3 regions of the Streptomyces sp. NPDC001594 genome follow, and region 3 is predicted to be linked to each of the others. Evidence: riboswitches for the same ligand, from Rfam matches in the RefSeq annotation. Region 3 holds a riboswitch; each other region holds the start of a gene.
What was found. A riboswitch is a leader RNA that binds a small molecule or an ion and turns the genes downstream of it on or off. The one in region 3 is predicted to bind cyclic di-AMP.
Positions count from the first base shown of each region.

Region 1: it holds a riboswitch for cyclic di-AMP, as region 3 does, so the genes downstream of both, ACFY0O_RS20770 (transglycosylase family protein) here and ACFY0O_RS17825 (M23 family metallopeptidase) in region 3, are expected to answer to the same signal.
Region 2: it holds a riboswitch for cyclic di-AMP, as region 3 does, so the genes downstream of both, ACFY0O_RS15870 (peptidoglycan DD-metalloendopeptidase family protein) here and ACFY0O_RS17825 (M23 family metallopeptidase) in region 3, are expected to answer to the same signal.

Region 1 covers NZ_JBIAVB010000010.1:93,623-95,876, reverse strand. The annotation lists gene ACFY0O_RS20775 (transglycosylase family protein) at 1-706, shown strand, start outside; cyclic di-AMP (ydaO/yuaA leader) riboswitch at 981-1,149, shown strand; gene ACFY0O_RS20770 (transglycosylase family protein) at 1,152-1,889, shown strand; gene eno (phosphopyruvate hydratase) at 2,195-2,254, shown strand, end outside.
Region 2 covers NZ_JBIAVB010000007.1:11,528-13,781, reverse strand. The annotation lists gene ACFY0O_RS15875 (tyrosine-protein phosphatase) at 8-772, opposite strand; cyclic di-AMP (ydaO/yuaA leader) riboswitch at 1,104-1,295, shown strand; gene ACFY0O_RS15870 (peptidoglycan DD-metalloendopeptidase family protein) at 1,300-2,254, shown strand, end outside.
Region 3 covers NZ_JBIAVB010000008.1:124,518-126,771, forward strand. The annotation lists gene ACFY0O_RS17820 (M16 family metallopeptidase) at 1-506, shown strand, start outside; cyclic di-AMP (ydaO/yuaA leader) riboswitch at 721-880, shown strand; gene ACFY0O_RS17825 (M23 family metallopeptidase) at 893-1,699, shown strand; gene ACFY0O_RS17830 (GntR family transcriptional regulator) at 1,863-2,254, shown strand, end outside.

The DNA of each region.
Region 1 (2,254 bases), on a different contig from region 3:
GCCGAAGCCCGACGTGGACACCGGCACCTCCAAGACCCCCGGCCCGGTCGGCCCCAGCCCGGCCCGGCCCGACTTCTCGGTGCCGTCCACCGGGAAGGACAAGCCCTCCACGGACTTCGGGGCGCCCACGCCGGCCCCCGGCACCCCGGGCCCCGGCGTGCTGCCGGACTACCCGCTGGGAGCCACCAGCGGACTGCCCGTCATGCCGGAGCCGGACTACTCCGTGCCGCCCACCCCGACCACGGGCCCCACCGCCCCGACCACCAACCCGGCCAACCCGGCCAACACGGGCAACACGGGCAACCAGGGCAACCAGAACGGTCAGGGCAACCCGGGCAACTCCAACAACCAGGGCACCCCGGCCACTCCGACGGCCCCCGGCACCCCGACCGCCCCGGTCGACCCGACGGCCCCGGCCACCCCGGGCGCCACGCCCGCTCCTTCGCCCTCCGCAGACGCCTCCGGGGGCAACGGCAAGCACCGCGGCCCGGCCGCCCTCGAGGTGCCCGCGGCCCCTGGCGCGGCGTCAGCCGCCGCCGCGGAGCCCGTGTACACGGTGAAGCCGGGCGACAGCCTGGCGGCCATCGCGGACGCCAACGGCCTCAAGGGCGGTTGGACCGCCCTCTACCAGGCCAACGAGCAGGTCATCGGCCAGGACGCGGACCTCATCAAGCCCGGCCAGAACCTGGATCTAACCAAGAAATAGGGGTAGTTCGGGCAGCCGTTACGGGCTGAATGTCCGTTATCGGCAAGTGAGACATGCATCTCTTCCGGACAACTGGCGTGTCTCATTCCGGAACTTCCGCAAACCCCGCCCCGACCTGCGCAAACGCGCCCTCCCGGAACGCAAGTAGGCCGGTTTCTCCCCAAAATCACACGTTGAACATCGGGGAGAGACCTGTCTACCTTCTGAGTCGCTCGCCACCGCGAGCTCCTTCGACCGCATCGCCGAATCCTGCCGGCGGCCGGAGGGAACAGTCGTCGCGCAAGCGCCGTTGGCAGGAGCGGGGGAACCAAGGTAGTTGCCGGGAAAGGCCGTTGAGAGACGGCCCGCGTACCGGCTTGGGGTGAAGACGCGCAACTGCGCGGCCGGGCAACTCATCCGCCCGAACCCGACAGCTCACCTCGAAGGCGTCGGTGAGGAGAACTCCATGCTGCTTTCCGGCAAGGGCAAGCACCGCCGCGGCTCCAAGGCCGTCCGTATCGTCACGCTCGCCGGTGTCGCCGGTGTCGCCGTCGCCGCCCCGCTGATGGCGGCCGGTTCCGCCAGCGCCGCGACCGTCTCGGAGTGGGACAAGGTCGCCTCGTGCGAGTCCGGCGGCAACTGGTCCATCAACACCGGCAACGGTTACTACGGCGGTCTCCAGTTCTCCGCCTCCACCTGGGCCGCGTACGGCGGCAAGGCGTACGCCGCGCAGGCCAACCAGGCCACCAAGTCGCAGCAGATAGCCATCGCCGAGAAGGTCCTCAAGGGCCAGGGCAAGGGCGCCTGGCCGTCCTGCGGCGTCGGCCTGTCCAACTCCGCCTACAACGGCGGCGGCTCGACCACCACCCCGGCCAAGCCGAAGCCGGAGACCAAGCCGGCCCCGGCCAAGCCCGCCCCGGCGAAGCCCTCCACCCCGAAGGCCGACACCGAGACCAAGAGCACCGGCTCCGGCTCCGGCAACTGGACCCCGTCCAAGCCGGCCCCGTCGAAGCCGTCGACCCCGAAGGCCGAGACCCCGGCCACCGGCAACGGCTCGTACACGGTCAAGGAGGGTGACACCCTCGGCACCATCGCCGACGCCAACGGCGTCAAGGGCGGCTGGGAGAAGCTGTTCGACCTGAACAAGGACACCGTCAAGGACGCCGACCTGATCTTCCCGGGTCAGAAGCTGAAGCTCAGCTGAACTCCGGCGTAACACCCTGAGCCGCATCCGTGCGGCATCCGGGCGGCACCCCCGCACGGCCCGTGGCACCGACGCCCGGCGCGCATCCCTTGCGCGCCGGGCGTCGTCGCGTCCGGGCCGCGCCGCCGCACGTCCGGCCCGATTTCCAGGGTCCTATGTCCTGGAAGGCGGGTATTCGGCCCCTTTTTCGTCCCAGGACCCGGGCGGTCGGCTGGCCGACCGCCCGGAGCCGGTTAGGCTCTAGTCGGCGAAGGCCGTCCCAGGCCCCACGCCACCGCACACCCAGCGTCACATCCCAGAAGGAGATGCTCGTGCCGTCCATCGACGTCGTCGTAGCCCGGGAAATCCTGGACTCCCGAGGCAAC
Region 2 (2,254 bases), on a different contig from region 3:
GCCGGGCTCAGTCCAGCAGCTGGTCGCGCAGCCGCTCCCGCGTGGCCGGGGTGAGCCCCAGGCCGTCGGAGAGGTAGCGGTCGAGTCCGCCCCAGTGCGCGTCGACGGTCTCGTACGCGGCGAGCAGGTACTCGGGGCGGGCGTCGAACAGCGGCGCCAGCAGCTCCGTCACCTCCCCGGGCCGGGTCTCGGGCGTCTCGGTGCCGCGCAGCAGCCGGTAGCGGTTGTGCGGGGCGTTCGACTCCATGTAGTCCGCCACGATGGCGTCGCGGTCCACCCCCAGGGCGAGCAGGGTGACGGCGATCGACAGGCCCGCCCGGTCCTTGCCGGCCGCGCAGTGCAGGAGTGCGGGCACGCTGTCCTCGGCGAGGGCGCGCACCACCCGGCCGTGTTCGGCGGTGCGGTGGCGGATCATCTCGCGGTACGACTCCGCCATGCGGGCGGCCGCCCTGCCGTCGCCCAGCAGGGAGCGGAGCTGGTCGAGGCCGCCCTCGCGGACCGTCCGCCAGAACTCCCCGCCGTCGGCCGGGTCCGAGAGCGGGACGTTCACGTTGCGCACGCCCGGCAGTTCGACGTCCGGGCCCTCGACGGCCCGGTCGGCGGCGTTGCGGAAGTCGAAGACGGTGTGCAGGCCGAGGGAGGCGAGGAATTCTGCATCGGTTTCGGTGGCATGCGCCAGATGTCCGCTTCGGAACAGTCGTCCCGGCCTGACCCTCCGTCCGTCCGTGGTCGGCAAACCGCCCACGTCACGGAAATTGCGCACTCCGGTCATCTCGGGCGTGGGTTCGGGGTACGCGGGAAGGTCCTGCGGTATCTGCTGGGTCACGTGTTCTCCTCCGCGGTGCGCTGCGTGTCCGAATTGCTCTGGTTGGGACCAACTTGCCATAGGTGGACGAGAGATCGGGCCGAACTCCGTGAGCCAGATCATACGGTGACCGAGCGTGCCTGATCGCGGAACACGAATTCCCATGCGGGGAAGGTTGTTGGCGGTCGGGAATGGACGCAGGGTGACCGTAAATTCGTTGATCGGTCATACCTGCTATTCCGTCAGGGAATTCACCGCTTGTTGCCCGTGCCCCCGCTGGATTACCTTCGCGAGCGATCCGGGTGGACCGCCTAATCCTGCCGCCGCCCGGGAACCGCACCCGACCACGACGCGCGGCAGGAGCGGGGGAACCATGCAGGCCGCCGGGCCGGATCGAATCCGGCGCGGCTCGGGGTGAAGCCGTACCCGTACGGCCGGACATCTCCAGTCCGAACCCGACAGCTCACCTCGCAGGCGCCGGAGAGGAATTCGCCATGCCCGGAAAGGGCAAGCACCGCCGTCCGAAGTCCCGTTCCATATCCCGCGGCCTGGCCTTCGCCGGCACCGGGGGAGCCGCCCTCGCGCTGCCGCTGACCGGCGCCGCCGGAGCCCACGCGGCCGCCCCCGCCGCCGTGACCCCCGCCGTCGCGTCCGCCCAGGCCCCGGAGGCGTTCCGGACCGCCGCGCCCGCCGCGGCCCCGGCCGCCGCCCCGTCCGTCTACACGGTCGTCCCCGGCGACTGCCTCTCGGTCATCGCCGCCGAGCGCGGGCTCTCCGGGGGCTGGGAGCAGCTGTACGCCGACAACCGCGCGGCCGTCGGCGACGACCCCTCCCTCATCCACCCGGGCCTGCGCCTGACCCTCGGCGGGAGCGCCGGCCCCGCCGCCCCCAAGCCGGCTGCGGCCCCCGCCGAGGAGTCCTCGAGCGGAACTCCGGCGGCCGGTGAGGACGCCGCGGACCCCGCCCCGGCCGAGGAGGCCCCCGCCGCGTCGGGCGCCGCCGGCTCCTCGGGCGCCGCGCAGCGGAAGGGCTCCGCCGCGCCGGCCCGCGGAATGAAGCAGTCCGCCCCGGCCGCCCAGTCCGCCCCCGCGAGCGCCGCCGGATTCGTCGCCCCCGTCGGCGGCGGCATCTCCACCCAGTACCGCACCCCCGGCGCCATGTGGTCCTCCGGCTACCACACCGGCGTCGACTTCATCGCGAGCACCGGCACCACCGTCCGGGCCGTCGGCGCGGGCACGGTGGTTTCCGCAGGCTGGGGCGGTGCCTACGGCAACCAGGTCGTCATCCGGCACGCCGACGGCAAGTACTCCCAGTACGGCCACCTCTCCCAGCTGAACGTCTCGACGGGCCAGACCGTCACCGCCGGCCAGAGCATCGGCCTCTCCGGCGCCACCGGCAACGTGACCGGTCCGCACCTCCACTTCGAGATCCGCACGGGCCCCGCCTACG
Region 3 (2,254 bases):
CCCTGACCTCCCGTCTGGACAAGGTGCTGCGTGAGGAGAAGGGCTACACCTACGGCGTGCGCGCCTTCGCCCAGGTGCTGCGCTCCACGGCCGACGGCAAGGGCGCCTCGATGCTCGCCATCAGCGGCTCGGTGGACACCCCCAACACCGGTCCGGCGCTGGAGGACCTGTGGCAGGTGCTGCGCACCCTCGCCGCCGGGGGCCTGACGGACGCCGAGCGCGACGTGGCGGTGCAGAACCTGGTGGGCGTGGCCCCGTTGAAGTTCGAGACGGCCGCCTCGGTCGCCGGGACCCTGGCCGACCAGGTGGAGCAGGAACTGCCGGACGACTACCAGGCGCGGCTGTACGCGCGGCTGGCCGAAACCGGTACGGCGGAGGCCACTTCGGCGGTCGTGAGCGCCTTCCCGGTGGACCGTCTGGTCACCGTCCTGGTGGGCGACGCGGCGCAGATCGAGGAGCCGGTGCGGGCCCTCGGGATCGGTGAGGTCGCGGTCGTCGCCAACTGACCGGCGGCCGGCCGGCAACTGGCCGGTGGTCGACCTGCCTTGAAGGGGCCCGGCGGGACGTCCGCCGGGCCCTCTTTGTCCGTTTGGTGGTGTGGTTTCAGGTATGCGGTGTGGCGTACGCAACAAATCCGGTCGTCTGTTTGGCGATCGACTGATGATCCGCCTAGCGTCAGGCGTGCTGTCCGTCAGTTGTGCCAGCCGCACCCGCGGCACCGGACAGCGATCGCCGAGTCCCCGTCAGGCGCGAGCCTGGGGAGCCGGGGACCCACATCAGTCCCTGGGGTGAATCGGACCGCCTCGCCAGAGGGGGCCCGTAGGAGACCTTCCTGCTCCGAACCCGTCAGCTAACCCGGTAGGCGAGAGGGAAGGAAAGGATCACCCCCGCCATGGCGTTTGGCAGTCGTGCAGCCGGTTCCGGTAAGCACCGTGGTTCGAGCCGTATGAGCCGCAAGACCGCCGGCTACGCCGGTATAGCCGCCCTCGCCACCACGGGCGTGGTCGGCACCCTGGCGGCCCCGGCCTTCGCCGCCGACTCCCACGGGGGCCCGTCCCTCGAGGACACCGGCGCCCTGAACGCGATCGTCGTCGCCGACGGTCTCCAGGACGACATCCAGGTCCAGGCCGAGACCCAGCAGACCGCCGCCGAGTCCGTCGCCGCCCAGGCGCAGGCCGAGGCCGACGCCAAGACGCGCGCCGCCGAGGCGAAGCGCATGGCCGAGGCCAAGGAGAAGGCCGAGCGCGAGGCCGCCGAGAAGGCCGCCCAGGAGGAGGCCCGCAAGCGCCTCAACACCTTCGTGGCCCCGGTGGACGGCTCCTACGTCAGCACCCAGTACGGCGCGGGCGGCGGCATGTGGTCCTCCGGCAGCCACACGGGCATCGACTTCCACGCCGACGAGGGCACGTCCGTCCACGCCGTGGGCGCGGGCACCATCGTCGAGGCCGGCTGGGGCGGCGCCTACGGCAACAACGTCGTGATCCGCCACAACGACGGCACCTACACCCAGTACGGCCACCTGATGTCGCTGAGCGTCTCGGTCGGCGAGACCGTCACCGCGGGCCAGCAGATCGGCCTGTCGGGCTCCACCGGCAACTCCAGCGGCCCGCACCTGCACTTCGAGGCCCGCACCGGCGCCACGTACGGCACGGACATCAACCCGCTGGCCTACCTGCGCCAGCACGGCGTCGGCATCTGACCCGACCCCCGCTTCCCGTTCGCGCAAGGCCCCGGCTCCCCGAGCCGGGGCCTTCCGTGTTTTCGTTTCGAATTTCCGGGCTTTCTCGGAAATCCCCGCCTGTTGCAATAGAGTCGCAGGGGCGGCACGGTCGATCGGAACGAAACCCAGCGGAGGTCCGGCCTTGCGTATTCCGGCGCACGCGGTGTGCACAGCCATTCGCGACGATATCGTCTCCGGTTTCTTCGGGCCCGGCGGCCGGCTGACCGAGGAGGTGCTCGCCCGCCGGTACGGGGTCTCGCGGGTGCCGGTGCGCGAGGCGCTGCGCACGCTGGAGTCCGAGGGGTTCGTCACCACGCGGCGGCACGCGGGGGCCTGTGTGGCGGAGCCGGGCGAGCAGGAGGCCGAGGACCTGCTGGAGCTGCGGACGCTGCTGGAGCCGCTGGCGGCGGCCCGTGCGGCCCGGCGGCGCACCGACGCGCACCTGAAGGTGCTGCGGGGCCTGGTACGGCTGGGCCAGCAGCGGGCCAGGCGGGGGCAGGGGGAGGATCTCAGGGCGCTGGAGACCTGGTTCCA